Regions from separate parts of the Streptomyces sp. NPDC001880 genome, predicted to be linked through region 1. Evidence: predicted binding sites of a transcription regulator. Region 1 holds the regulator's gene; the other holds the start of a gene.
What was found. Region 1 encodes HrcA, which represses chaperone genes, less so after heat shock. Its sites were predicted from a motif close to TTNGCACTCNGNNNNNCNGAGTGCNAA; they were not measured.
Positions count from the first base shown of each region.

Region 1 (7,364 bases):
CTGTCCGCCGAGTTCCTGGGTGACCTTGCCGGTGAGGGTGATGGCCTCGCCGTTCCCGGTCTTGCCGGTGCAGTCGACATCCGCGGTCCGGCGTGCGGAAGCGGCGGGCGAGGCGGCCCCGAGCACGGTCCCGTCGACTCCGGCGGTGCAGTTCAGCCACCGCACGTCGACCCCGTTGCGCTCCAGTGCGCCGGTGCCGGCCCGATCGGTGGTCACGGCGATGGACGCGGAGTTCAGCCCGCCCGCCGGCTCACAGCCCACAGCACCCGCGACCGCCGCTACCACGAGTGCGGACACGGCCAGAAAGCGCCGTTCTCTTCCCCGGGCCCATGCCCTTGATGTCCCCATACGGGGCAGCTTTCCACCGTTCGCCCGTGAAGCGGTAGACGGCTCGCGGTCGGAACCGCGAGCGGCTCCGGCGCACGCGACGGGGCGCACAGCGGGCTCACGACAGGGTTCACGACCAGCGGCCGGTGCGCCCCAGCAGCAGCGCCGTCGCCGCCGTGCCCGCGGTCGAGGTGCGCAGGACGCTCGCCCCGAGCCGGCAGGTCCGGGCGCCCGCCGCGGTGAAGACCGCCAGCTCGTCCGGCGACACACCGCCCTCGGGACCGACGACGAGCACGATCTGGCCCTGGGCGGGGAGCCGTACGGCGGCCAGCGGCTCGCTGTCGTGCCCCCGGTCCTCGTGCAGCACCGCGGCGAAGTCCGCCGCGGCCAGGAGCGCGGCGACCTGCTTGGTCGTCATCGCGTCGGCCACCTCGGGGAAGCGCACCCGGCGGGACTGCTTCCCCGCCTCCCGGGCGGTGTTGCGCCATTTGGCGAGGGACTTGAGGCCGCGGTCGCCCTTCCACTGCGTGATGCAGCGTGCCGCCTGCCAGGGCACGATCGCGTCGACGCCGGTCTCCGTCATCGTCTCCACGGCGACCTCGCCCCGGTCGCCCTTGGGCAGGGCCTGGACGACGGTGATGCGCGGCCCGGGCACGGGCTCCTCCCGGACCGGGCCCAGGCCGGTGAGGACGAGCCGGTCCTTGCCCTCGGCGGCCCCGACGACGCCTTCCGTCCAGTGGCCGCGCCCGTCGGTGAGCACGACCTCCTCGCCGGCGCGCAGCCGCTTCACCGACACGGCGTGCCGGCCCTCGGGCCCCTCCAGGACGAACTCGGGCCCCTCGGGGACCTGTTCGACGACGAAGACCGGTGCGGTCACTGCGTACTCCCTGTGCTCACTGCCGTCCGTGCGGCGTCCAGTTCTTCGGCGAGCAGCCGGACCAGCCGGCCCGCGGGCAGCTCGCGTGCCATCCGGTGTCCCTGGCCCGCCCACAGCGCCATGCCCTGCGCGTCCCCGGCCTTCGCCGCCGCCGCGCGCAGCCCGGCGGTCAGATAGTGGACCTGCGGATAGGCGGCGGGGGCGTACGGTCCGTGCTCGCGCATGAACCGGTTGACCAGGCCCCGGGCCGGGCGGCCGGAGAACGCCCGGGTCAGTGCGGTCCGTACGAACAGCGGGTTGGTCAGCGCCTGCTTGTGCAGCGGGCTCGCCCCCGACTCGGGGCAGACGAGGAACGCCGTACCGAGCTGCGCCGCCTCCGCGCCCGCGGCGAGCACCGCGGCGATCTGGGAGCCGCGCATCAGCCCGCCCGTGGCGACGATCGGTATCTGCACGGTCTCGCGGACCTGGGACACCAGCGAGAGCAGCCCGATCCCGGTGCCGTCGGTCTGCGGGTCGTCCCGGTGGGTGGACTGGTGGCCGCCCGCCTCGACGCCCTGGACGCAGACCGCGTCGGCGCCCGCCCACTGGGCGGCTTGGGCCTCCTCGGGCGTGGTGACCGTCACGACGGTGTACGTGCCGACGCCGGCGAACGCGTCGAGGGTGTCGCGGGTCGGACAGCCGAAGGTGAACGAGACGGCCGGGACCGGGTCCTCCAGGAGGACGGCGAGTTTGGCGTCGTAGTTGTCGTCGCCGCCGGAGTCCGTGTCGCCGAGCGGGGTCTCGTACCAGGCGGCCTCGCCCACGAGCTGGTGCCGGTACACCTCCACGGCGCTCGGGTCGGCGAGCGCCGGCTGCGGCATGAAGAGATTGACGCCGAAGGGTCGGCCGGTCAGCCCTCGCAACTGTTTGATCTCGTTGTACATACCGTCGGCCGTCTTGTACCCGGCGGCGAGAAAACCGAGCCCGCCCGCCTCGGAGACGGCTGCGGCGAGCTGCGGACCGGACGTGCCGCCCGCCATCGGGGCCTGCACGATCGGATACCGGCAGAGATCGGTCAACGCGGATGACATGACGGCATCGTGTCACGTCCGGCGCGGCGCGGGACGCGCAGGACGGGGTCCGCTTTGTGCTCGAACGCCGGACGGGCCCGTCGAGCGGGTCCGTCCGGCGTCCGGAGAGGGTGCGGCAGACCGGTCAGCGGCCGTTGAAGGCGTCCTTCAACCGGGAGAACAGCCCCTGCTGGCCGGGCTGGAACTGGCCGGTGGGCCGCTCCTCGTTGCGCATCTTCGCCAGGTCCCGCAGCAGTCGCTCCTGCTCCGGGTCCAGCTTCGTCGGGGTCATCACCTCGACGTGCACGATGAGATCGCCGCGCCCGCCGCCGCGCAGATGTGTGATGCCGCGTCCGTGCAGCGGGACCGACTGGCCGGACTGGGTGCCCGGCCGGATGTCGACCTCCTCCAGGCCGTCGAGCGTCTCCAGCGGCACCTTGGTACCGAGCGCGCCCGCCGTCATGGGGATGGTGACCGTGCAGTGCAGATCGTCGCCGCGGCGCTGGAACACCGAGTGCGAGAGCTCGTGGATCTCCACGTACAGATCGCCGGCCGGGCCGCCGCCGGGGCCGACCTCGCCCTCGCCCGCGAGCTGGATGCGGGTGCCGTTGTCGACACCGGCGGGGATCTTCACGGTGAGCGTGCGCCGCGACCGGATGCGGCCGTCGCCGGCGCACTCCGGGCACGGGGTCGGCACGACCGTGCCGAAGCCCTGGCACTGCGGGCAGGGCCGCGAGGTCATGACCTGGCCGAGGAAGGACCGGGTGACCTGGGAGACCTCGCCGCGGCCGCGGCACATGTCACAGGTCTGGGCGGAGGTACCGGGGGCGGCGCCCTCGCCGCTGCACGTCGTGCAGACGACGGCCGTGTCGACCTGGATGTCCTTGGTGGTGCCGAACGCGGCCTCGGCCAGATCGATCTCCAGCCGGATCATCGCGTCCTGGCCGCGCCGGGTGCGTGAGCGGGGACCGCGCTGCGACGACGTACCGAAGAACGCGTCCATGATGTCGGAGAAGTTGCCGAAGCCGCCCTGTCCGAATCCGCCCGCGCCACCGCCGCCGGAGGCGGACAGCGGATCGCCGCCGAGGTCGTAGACCTGCTTCTTCTGCGGGTCCGACAGCACCTCGTAGGCGGCGTTGATCTCCTTGAACCGCTCCTGGGTCTTCGGATCAGGGTTCACATCCGGGTGCAGCTCGCGGGCGAGCCGACGGAATGCCTTCTTGATCTCGTCCTGGGATGCGTCGCGGCGCACGCCGAGTACGGCGTAGTAGTCGGTGGCCACTTACGACTCCGCCAGGATCTGTCCGACGTAACGTGCCACTGCGCGTACCGCTCCCATCGTTCCGGGGTAGTCCATGCGGGTCGGTCCGACCACGCCGAGTTTGGCGACTGCCTCGTCGCCCGAACCGTAGCCGACCGCGACGACGGACGTGGAGTTGAGCCCTTCATGGGCGTTCTCGTGCCCGATACGTACGGTCATGCCCGAGTCCTTGGCCTCGCCGAGCAGCTTCAGCAGCACGACCTGCTCCTCCAGTGCCTCAAGCACCGGCCGGATCATCACAGGGAAGTCGTGCCCGAAGCGGGTGAGGTTGGAGGTGCCGCCGATCATCAGCCGCTCCTCCGTCTCCTCGACGAGGGTTTCGAGCAGAGTGGAGAGCACCGTGGAAACGGTTCCCCGGTCCTCGCTCTCGAAGGATTCCGGCAGATCCTGCACCAGCTGCGGGACGTCCGCGAAGCGGCGTCCGACGACCCGGCTGTTGAGCCGGGCCCTCAGATCGGCGAGAGAGGTCTCGCCGAAGGGGGCGGGGCAGTCGATCATGCGCTGTTCGACCCGGCCGGTGTCCGTGATGAGCACGAGCATCAGCCGGGCGGGTGCCAGGGACAGCAACTCCACGTGCCGCACCGTCGACCGGGTCAGCGAGGGGTACTGCACGATGGCGACCTGCCGGGTCAGCTGCGCGAGCAGCCGTACGGTGCGGCCCACGACGTCGTCGAGGTCGACCGCGCCGTCGAGGAAGTTGTGGATGGCACGGCGCTCCGGCGACGAGAGGGGCTTGACCCCCGCGAGCTTGTCGACGAAGAGCCGGTAGCCCTTGTCCGTCGGGATGCGTCCGGCACTGGTGTGGGGCTGGGCGATGAAGCCCTCGTCCTCCAGCACCGCCATGTCGTTGCGGACGGTCGCCGGGGAGACCCCCAGCTTGTGTCGTTCGGTGAGCGCCTTGGAGCCGACGGGCTCCTCCGTGCCGACATAGTCCTGGACGATGGCGCGGAGCACTTCGAGTCTGCGTTCGCTGAGCATCGCGCACACCTCCAGCTGCGTTTCCTCGGTGGTTCTCGGGACGTTCCTGTTTCTCTGCCCAGGAATCGGCCTGGCACTCTGTCAACGCGAGTGCCAGCAATCCCCCGGCCAGTGTACGGCGGCCGAGTGGGGACCTAGCAAGGGCGACCGGCCACGCTACCGCGAGACCGCGCAGGTCCTTTGCCGATAGCGTCCCGGTATGGATGCCTCTTGGGAAGAGTTCGGGTGGGAGCGACTCGGTCACGGAGTGGGCCGACGGCGTCTTCCCGGATGGGACGCGACGGTCGCGCTGGTGGCCGGGACGGACGGAGTGCTGCTCTACGACACCGGATCGACGCTCCGCGAGGGTGCCGAGGTACACGCCCAGGCCCAGGCTCTGCTGGGCCGGAGGGTGACGCATATCGCACTCAGCCACGCTCATTTCGACCATGTTCTGGGCACCGCCGCATTCCCCGGCGCCGAGGTGTACGGGGCGGTCGGCCTGGCGGAGCTGCTGGAGCGGGGGGCGGCGGATCTGCGTACCTCGGCGGTGCGCCAGGGGGTCGGCGAGCACGACGCGGCGGAGGCCGTCGACGCGCTGGTGGTCCCGCAGCACCAGGTGTGCGGCGAGCGGACGCTCGACCTGGGCGGCGGGCGCGAGGTGCTGCTGGCCGACGTGGGCCCCGCGCACAGTGGCCACGACCTGGTGGCGGTGGTCCCCGGCTCCCCCGCGATCGTGCTCTGCGGCGACCTGGTCGAGGAGTCCGGCGAACCGCAGGCGGGCCGGGACGCGGTCCCCGCCCGCTGGCCGGTCGCGCTGGACCGGGTACTGGCGCTGGGCGGCGAGGAGGCGGTGTACGTACCGGGGCACGGGGCGGTGGTGGACGCGGCGTTCGTACGGAACCAGCGCGAACAACTCGCCGTGCGCTTCGGCGTGTCGTGACCCTCAGGGCCTATCGTCGTCCGATGCGCAGCTACCAGCCGGACCTGACCCCGCCGTGGAAGAGGTCCGCCCCCGTTCCCGAGGTCCCCGCCGAAGCCGATCTGGTCGTGGAGGAGGTCTCCACCGGGTTCTGCGGTGCGGTGATCCGCTGCGAGAAGACGGCCCAGGGTCCGACGGTGACCCTGGAGGACCGCTTCGGCAAACACCGGGTCTTCCCGATGGAGCCGCGCGGCTTCCTGCTGGAGGGGCGGGTGGTCACCCTCGTCCGTCCCTCGGCCGCCGCTCCGGCGCGCCCCGCGCGTACGGCCTCGGGTTCGATCGCGGTCCCCGGGGCGCGCGCCCGGGTCGCACGGGCGGGCCGGATCTATGTGGAGGGCCGGCACGACGCGGAGCTGGTCGAGCGGGTCTGGGGCGACGACCTGCGGATCGAGGGCGTGGTCGTCGAGTATCTGGAGGGCATCGACGACCTCCCGGCCATCGTGCGCGAGTTCTCCCCCGGCCCCGACGCCAGGCTGGGCGTCCTGGTCGACCATCTGGTCCCCGGCTCCAAGGAGTCCCGGATCGCGGCCCAGGTGTCGGACGCGAACGTGCTGGTGGTGGGCCACCCCTACATCGACGTGTGGGCGGCGGTGAAGCCGTCCTCCGTGGGCATCACGGCCTGGCCGGCGGTACCGCGCGGCCAGGACTGGAAGACGGGCGTGTGCCGCGCGCTGGGCTGGCCGGAGAACACCGGCGCGGCCTGGCAGCGCATCCTGTCCACGGTCCGCTCGTACCACGACCTGGAACCGTCACTGCTGGGTTCGGTGGAACACCTGATCGACTTCGTGACAGCGCCGGAGTAGCGCCCCTCCGGCGCGGCCCCGCCCCGCTCTCAGTCCACCAGATCCCGCACCACGGCATCCGCCAGCAACCGCCCCCGCAACGTCAGCACCGCCCGCCCCTGCTCGAACGGCCCGCGCTCCAGCAGCCCGTCCGCCAGGGCGCGGCGGGACGCGGCCAGCCCGGCCGGGGCGAGCAGCGACAGCGGGCAGCCGTCGGCGAGCCGGAGCTCCAGCAGAATCCGCTCGACCCGCCGGTCCTCCGAGGAGAGGATCTCGCGCCCCGCGCCCGGCGACCGCCCCTCGGCCAGCGCCTGCGCGTACGCCCCCGGATGCTTCACATTCCACCAGCGCACCCCGCCGACATGGCTGTGCGCCCCGGGCCCGGCGCCCCACCAGTCGGCCCCGCGCCAGTACAGCTCGTTGTGCAGGCACCGGCCCTCGGGTGTGCGGGCCCAGTTCGACACCTCGTACCAGGAGAAGCCCGCCGCGGCCATCGCTTCGTCGGCGATCAGATAGCGGTCGGCGTGGACGTCGTCGTCCGTCATCGGGACCTCGCCGCGGCGGATCCGCCGCGCCAGCTGCGTCCCCTCCTCGACGATCAGCGCGTACGCCGAGACATGGTCCGGCCCCGCGCCGATCGCCGCGTCCAGCGAAGCCCGCCAGTCGTCGTCCGACTCCCCGGGCGTGCCGTAGATCAGGTCGAGGTTGACGTGCTCGAAGCCCGCCTCCCGGGCCTCGGCGACACACGCCTCGGGCCGCCCCGGCGTATGCGTACGGTCGAGGATCTTCAGCACGTGCTGCCGGGCGCTCTGCATCCCGAACGAGATCCGGTTGAAGCCGCCCTCCCGCAGCTCGGCGAGGTATGCCGGGCCGACGGACTCCGGGTTGGCCTCGGTGGTGATCTCGGCGTCGTCCGCGAGGCCGAACTCCTCACGGATCGCCCCCAGCATCCGGACCAGGTCCGCGGCCGCCAGCAGGGTCGGCGTGCCGCCGCCGACGAAGACCGTGCGGACCGGGCGCGAATCGTCGCCGAGGATCTTGCGGGCCTGGCGGACCTCGCCGATCAGAT
Region 1 covers NZ_JBSFET010000004.1:156,423-163,786, forward strand. The annotation lists gene ACWCQ6_RS04295 (hypothetical protein) at 1-297, opposite strand, end outside; gene ACWCQ6_RS04300 (16S rRNA (uracil(1498)-N(3))-methyltransferase) at 458-1,204, opposite strand; gene ACWCQ6_RS04305 (nitronate monooxygenase) at 1,201-2,274, opposite strand; gene dnaJ (molecular chaperone DnaJ) at 2,399-3,535, opposite strand; gene hrcA (heat-inducible transcriptional repressor HrcA) at 3,536-4,552, opposite strand; gene ACWCQ6_RS04320 (MBL fold metallo-hydrolase) at 4,752-5,474, shown strand; gene ACWCQ6_RS04325 (DUF3097 domain-containing protein) at 5,498-6,316, shown strand; gene hemW (radical SAM family heme chaperone HemW) at 6,346-7,364, opposite strand, start outside.

Region 2 (7,364 bases), on a different contig from region 1:
ACGGGACGACGAGTGGTGGGCGGCGTTCACCCGGGGCGACGTACCGGTCGAGCAGCCCCGACGCCCCACTCGATCCCGCGCGTTCGTGCTGCTCGCGGCGCTGGGCCGCACCGCCCCCGCGCTCACGCTGTCGGCAGCGGACTGCACGGCGCTGGAGCCGCAGGTCGGCGAGTGGTTCGAGCGCGGGGCCGGCGAGGCCGAGCTGCTGCACGCCCTCACCGACGGGCTCCCCACTCCCGTCCACCACCCGGCCGGCCTCGTCCGCAGGCGGCTCGCCGACAAGATGCCACCCGAACGAGTCGCTCCGGCACCGCGACGAACAGTGTTGCGCACCCTCGAATGCAGCGAATGCGGCTCACCGGGCAGCGCGGAGGCATTGATCGGCGGCCGGTGCAGGCCATGCCGGGGCGAAGCGGTCGCCGCACCCGCCGGGCCCGACGGAGCCGTACCGGCGAACGCCGTACGCGAGCGGATGAACGAGGTACGGGCAGGACTGGCCCGCCGGTCCGTCAAACCGCGTCACTCCAAGAGTCGGTGAGACCGCGCCTCCCCGACAGCCCATGAGGCCGCGCCGCCCCGACAGCCCATGAGGCCGCGCCGCCCCGACGACCCACGAGGCCGCACCCCCCTGGCGACCCGTGAGACCGCGTCGCCCCGGCGACCCGTGAGACCGCGCCGCCCCCACGGCCTGCGGGGCCGGACCGTCACCCGGTGTCCGAAACCGGCTCCCACCTGGGGGTGGTTTGATCCGCTTTCCCACGCCCGGGCGCTACGTTGCGTGTTCCTCTTGGCGCGCATCGTAATCAACCGGCCCAAAGGGGAACGAACCATGTCCGAACCGTCCCACGAGCAGATCGTTTCCGGACTCCGCGACAAACCCCCCATCGCTCTGGCTCCCGGCCCCCGCCTGGACGCCGAGAGGCCCAGCTCCCTTCCGTTGCCGCCCAGCGAGGTCTGGGATCTGCCGGGCGGTACCGCCTGGGTCTACTACGGCGAGGGGAACGCCGGTCTCGTACGGCCGGTCATCTTCGCCGACGGCTTCGGCTCGGGGCCGAGCGAGCTGGAATTCTCCTGGCAGATCATGGAGTTCGGTGACTACGCGTTCATCAGCGAGCTGCGCCGCCGTGGCCATGACGTCGTCCTTCTCGGCTTCCATGAGCGCAGCGCGTCGATTCTGGACAACTCCCGGACCGTGCGGGAAGCGATCACGCGGGCGATCGCGGAGCGGGAGAGCGACACGCCGCTGGCCGTCGGCGGGTTCAGCATGGGCGGGCTCGCCTCCCGGCATGCGCTGGCCAGGATGGAAACCGATCACATCGACCACCGGACGGCGCTGTACTTCTCGTACGACAGCCCGCACCGGGGCGCCTGGATCCCGGTCGGGCTCCAGGCGTTCGCCCACTACATCAAGGATCTCGACAGCCGGTTCTCCGACCAGATCAACAGCCCGGCCGCCCGCCAGCTGCTGTGGCGGCACATCGCGAAGTGGGACGACACACCGGACCAGAGCGACGAACGCGCCGCGTTCCTGGCCGAGATGGCGGCCGTCGGCGAGTGGCCGCAGCGGCCCCGGCGGATCGGCGTCGCCAATGGCGTGGCCGACGGCATCGGCACCGATGTGCGGCCGGGCGAACTGGCTCTGGAGGGAAAGGGCCTGTCGATCGTGGGGACCAAGCTCTACACCCAGGGTCCGGGGCGCGACGAACTCGCCGCGAATCTACGGGTGTTGACGTCGAAGACCAACGATGTCCGTACGAACGGACTCCCGTCGATCGACGGCGCACCCGGCGGCTCGCTGGAGGGCTTCGGCATCCTCGCCGACGCCTTCAACGCCCTGAATCCCTTCCTCGGCTTCAAGGCCGACGTACGCATCCGGTCGCACTGCTTCGTGCCGGCGGTCAGCGCGGTCGACATCCGCGATCTGGACACGGACGAGGAGCTGTACGCGGAGATCTCCTCGCTCCCGGAGGAGGACAGCGGACTCGACGAGTTCAAGCACGCTTCCCGCAACGAGGGACACACCCTCGTCACGGAGGAACTCTGCACCTGGCTGCTCGACCGCCTGCCGTAGGACCCCGCACCCGCACCACCACAGCCACAGAAGCAGTCACAGAAGCAGCCACGGCCACAGCTGTCATCAGAGCGGTGGAGCGGCGCAGTTCGGCGCAGTTCGGCGCAGTTCGGCGCAGTTCGGCGCAGTTCGGCGCAGTTCGGCGCAGTTCGGCGCGAAAACCGTATCGGCCCCCTGGACCAGCTGGTCCAGGGGGCCGATACGGCAAAGCTGTACAGGAACTACCGATCCGTCAGGATCAGAAGTCCATGTCACCGCCCGGCATGCCGCCCGGAGCGGCCGCAGCGGCCTTCTCCGGCTTGTCGGCGATGACGGCCTCGGTGGTGAGGAAGAGCGCGGCGATGGACGCGGCGTTCTGCAGGGCGGAGCGCGTGACCTTCGCCGGGTCGAGGATGCCCTCGGCGATCATGTCGACGTACTCGCCGGTCGCGGCGTTCAGACCGTGGCCGACGGCCAGGTTGCGCACCTTCTCGACGACGACGCCGCCCTCGAGACCACCGTTGACGGCGATCTGCTTCAGCGGGGCCTCCAGCGCCAGCTTGACGGCGTTGGCGCCGGTCGCCTCGTCACCCGAGAGCTCCAGCTTCTCGAAGACGGCCGAGGCCTGGAGCAGAGCCACGCCACCACCGGCGACGATGCCCTCCTCGACGGCGGCCTTGGCGTTGCGCACCGCGTCCTCGATGCGGTGCTTGCGCTCCTTGAGCTCGACCTCGGTCGCGGCACCGGCCTTGATGACGGCCACGCCGCCGGCCAGCTTCGCGAGGCGCTCCTGGAGCTTCTCGCGGTCGTAGTCCGAGTCGGAGTTCTCGATCTCGGCGCGGATCTGGTTGACGCGGCCCTGGACCTGGTCGCTGTCACCGGCACCGTCGACGATCGTCGTCTCGTCCTTGGTGATGACGACCTTGCGGGCGCGGCCGAGCAGGTCGAGACCGGCGTTCTCCAGCTTGAGGCCGACCTCCTCGGAGATGACGGTGCCACCGGTGAGGATGGCGATGTCGCCGAGCATGGCCTTGCGGCGGTCACCGAAGCCCGGGGCCTTGACGGCGACGGACTTGAAGGTGCCACGGATCTTGTTGACGACCAGGGTCGACAGGGCCTCGCCCTCGACGTCCTCGGCGATGATCAGCAGCGGCTTGCCGGACTGCATGACCTTCTCCAGCAGCGGAAGGAGGTCCTTCACGTTGCTGACCTTGGAGTTGACGATCAGGATGTACGGGTCGTCGAGGGACGACTCCATGCGCTCCATGTCGGTGGCGAAGTACGCCGAGATGTAGCCCTTGTCGAAGCGCATACCCTCGGTGAGCTCCAGCTCCAGACCGAAGGTCTGGGACTCCTCGACGGTGATGACGCCTTCCTTGCCGACCTTGTCCATGGCCTCGGCGATGAGCTCGCCGATCTGGGTGTCGGCGGCGGAGATGGAGGCCGTCGAAGCGATCTGCTCCTTGGTCTCCACGTCCTTGGCCTGCTCCAGGAGGGCGGCGGAGACGGCCTCGACGGCCTTCTCGATGCCCCGCTTGAGCGCCATCGGGTTGGCACCCGCGGCGACGTTGCGCAGACCCTCGCGGACGAGAGCCTGGGCGAGAACGGTGGCGGTGGTCGTACCGTCGCCGGCGACGTCGTCCGTCTTCTTGGCGACCTCCTTGACCAGCTCCGCACCGATCTTCTCGTACGGGTCCTCCAGCTCGATCTCCTTGGCGATGGAAACACCATCGTTGGTGATCGTGGGGGCGCCCCACTTCTTCTCAAGGACGACGTTGCGACCCTTGGGGCCAAGGGTGACCTTGACGGCGTCGGCGAGCTGGTTCATGCCGCGCTCGAGACCGCGCCGGGCCTCCTCGTCGAACGCGATGATCTTGGCCATGTGAAGTGGTCCTCCCGGACAGGGGTGGATTTCTCCGGACCGAGTGGCGCCCGCGACGGACGGCCTGCGTGACCGGTGGTTCCTTGCCCCACCGACCTGCGGGCCTCACCGGCCCGGTCCAAGTTCTGTCACTCTCACCTGGAGAGTGCTAACGCCAATGATTAGCACTCGACCCCCGAGAGTGCAAGCGTCCCCCTCGCGATGTGGACACCGCGCCGGGGTGCGCGGGGGGCGCGGGAGGCGCGGGCGAGGCACGCACGAGACGCACCGAGGGCCCGTACCCCCCGGGGTACGGGCCCTCAGCGCGTGAGTGCAGTGCGTGAGTGGTGTCGTTGGCCGACCGCTCGAACTCAGCCGACGGCGAGCTTGACCATGTCTGCCTGCGGCCCCTTCTGGCCCTGCGAGATCTCGAATTCAACTCGCTGACCCTCTTCGAGGGTGCGGTACCCGTCCATCTGGATCGCGCTGTAGTGGACGAAAACATCCGCACCACCGTCGACCGCGATGAAGCCGTACCCCTTCTCCGCGTTGAACCACTTGACGGTGCCCTGAGCCATGCCTAACTCCCCTATTACTGGCCCTTGCGCAGGACCGCACTTCGCGGACCCGGGTCAGAACCCACCCTCCGACAGGAGAGGGTGTGTGTGCGCCGGAACGCGTCGACCGCGGCTGAATGTATCTGCCCAACTGCCCTCTGCAACAGGTCAATCGGACGAGAATTCTCGGCAGCACCGAACGCCCGGATATGCGGAATTCATATGAATCCTGGGCAAGTCGGGCCAGGCAAAGGTGACTTATGCCTCAAGCGGATCGCGTACTTTGGCTGCATCTTGTCGTGGCCGGGCGCATTCTCGTATGCGGGCGGCACGGGCAGCTGGGGGGACTTCCCACACTCTACCGCGCTCAACCATGCAGAATTGCCCCCTCCGCGATTGAAGCGGAGGGGGCAATTCGATGGCGCGGTGGGCCGGACGGGGCGTCAGCAGCCGCCGGCCACGGCCGGGATGATCGAGATGCCGGCACCGTCCGGCGTGGCCGTCTCCAGACCGCCCTCGAAGCGCACGTCGTCGTCGTTGACGTACACGTTCACGAAGCGGCGCAGCTTGCCCTGGTCGTCCAGGACGCGGGCGGCGATGCCCGGGTGGTTCTGCTCCAGGGACTCGATGACCTGGGAGAGGGTCGAGCCCTCGGCCGGAACCTCGGCCCGGCCGCCCGTGTAGGTGCGGAGGATGGTGGGGATGCGGACCTTGACGCTCATGGTGGGTGTCCTTCCTGAAGTCTCGGGTGGTCAGCGGGTGGCGAGGCCGGCCGCGCGGAACGCGTCCAGGCTGGGACGGATCGTCGCGGTCGCCTGAGAGGTCTCGGCCACCGCGTCGAGGGTCTTGAGACCGTCACCCGTGTTGAGTACGACGGTGGTCAGCGCCGGGTCGATCAGACCGGCCTCGATGAGCTTCTTCGTCACGCCGACCGTCACACCGCCCGCCGTCTCCGCGAAGATGCCCTCGGTGCGCGCCAGCAGCTTGATCGCCTCGACGACCTGCTCGTCGTTCACGTCCTCCACGGCGCCACCGGTGCGGCGGGCGATGTCCAGGACGTACGGGCCGTCGGCCGGGTTGCCGATGGCGAGGGACTTGGCGATCGTGTTCGGCTTCTGCGGCCGGACGACGTCGTGGCCGCCCTTGTACGCGACCGAGACCGGCGAGCAGCCCTCGGCCTGGGCGCCGAAGAGCTTGTAGGGCTTGTCCTCGACCAGGCCGAGCCTGATCAGCTCCTGGAGACCCTTGTCGATCTTGGTGAACTGCGAGCCGGAGGCGATCGGGACGACCAGCTGGTCCGGGAGCCGCCAGCCGAGCTGCTCGCAGATCTCGTACGCCAGGGTCTTGGAGCCCTCGCCGTAGTACGGACGCAGGTTGACGTTGACGAAGCCCCAGCCCTCGCCGAGCGGGTCTCCGATGAGTTCGGAGCAGAAGCGGTTGACGTCGTCGTAGTTGCCTTCGATGCCGACCAGCTCGCCGCCGTACACCGCGGCCATGACGACCTTGCCCTGCTCCAGGTCGTGCGGGATGAACACGCAGGAGCGGAAGCCGGCACGGGCGGCGGCGGCACCGACGGCACCGGCGAGGTTGCCGGTGGAGGAGCAGGAGAGGGTGGTGAAGCCGAAGGCGCGGGCGGCCTCGATGGCCTGGGCGACGACGCGGTCCTTGAAGGAGTGCGTGGGGTTGCCGGAGTCGTCCTTGACGAACAGCTTGCCCTGCTCGACGCCGAGCTCACGGGCGAGGTTGTCGGCCTTGACGAGCTTGGTCCAGCCGGGGTTCAGGTTCGGCTTCTCGGCGACATCGGCGGGGACCGGCAGCAGCGGGGCATAGCGCCAGATGTTGGCCGGTCCGGCCTCGATACGCTTCTTCAGCTCTTCCGGGGAGCCGCTCGGCAGGTCGTACGCGACTTCGAGCGGTCCGAAGCAGGACGCGCAGGCGAAGATGGGGCCGAGCTCGAAACACTCGCCGCACTCGCGGCAGGAAAGGCCCGAAGCGGGACCGAGGTCGACGGCTTCGGCGTCGACGGAAGAATCGGTGCTTACTGCAACGGTCTGCACAGCCATGGTGGCGAGGCCCTTTCTCCTCATCTTCCTCGCGGCGCGTTTCGCCACGAGACGGAATTGGCACCTTCCTCACCGGACCTCGCGGTCGGTGGGGGGGTTGCCGGGACTTCAACGGGCCGTTCCCTCAGTCCCTCTGGATGAGCGCTGTGGCACCGGATCTTCGATCCGGGCATTTATCGGCGGACGGACCCCGGCATGCGATGGCCGTCCGCGTTGTTCAAGACTGTAACCGAAGCACCGGACTGTTGAGATAGCCGTCCGAACCGCGAGATGGATCACATACAGGGGAGTATCGACCGTGCTGGAAGAGGTCGAATGCTGGCTGTCCAGGCGTTCCTGGTCGGCCGCCGACCGCCCGCTGGACCACCTTCTGGCCGCCAGGGCCGCGGCCGGGGAAGCGGGCCGCGGGAGCGTCAGTGTCGTGCTGCCCGCGCTGAACGAGGAGGCGACGGTCGGCGAGATCGTCGCGACGATCCGGCGCGAGCTGATGGAGAAGGTCCGGCTGGTCGACGAGCTGGTGGTGATCGACTCCGGTTCCACGGACGCCACCGCGCAGGTCGCCCGGGAGGCCGGCGCCCGGGTGGTGCACCGCGACGCGATACTCCCCCGGATACCGGCCGTGCCCGGCAAGGGCGAGGTGCTGTGGCGGTCGCTCCTGGTCACCGGCGGTGACATCGTGTGCTTCGTCGATGCCGATCTGAGGGACTTCTCGGCGGACTTCGTCTCCGGCATCGTCGGCCCGCTGCTGACCGACCCGGACGTGCAGTTCGTGAAGGCGATGTACGACCGCCCCTTCGTCACCGGCCCCGACGAACCCGCCTCCGGCAGGACCA
Region 2 covers NZ_JBSFET010000053.1:975-8,338, forward strand. The annotation lists gene ACWCQ6_RS24540 (hypothetical protein) at 1-538, shown strand, start outside; gene ACWCQ6_RS24545 (esterase/lipase family protein) at 830-2,071, shown strand; gene groL (chaperonin GroEL) at 2,310-3,932, opposite strand; gene ACWCQ6_RS24555 (cold-shock protein) at 4,283-4,489, opposite strand; gene ACWCQ6_RS24560 (MoaD/ThiS family protein) at 4,912-5,190, opposite strand; gene thrC (threonine synthase) at 5,221-6,531, opposite strand; SAM riboswitch class I at 6,549-6,675, opposite strand; gene ACWCQ6_RS24570 (glucosyl-3-phosphoglycerate synthase) at 6,830-7,364, shown strand, end outside.
Region 2: a site for HrcA is predicted at 4,094-4,120, ahead of groL (chaperonin GroEL). Genes of this name have one in related genera too.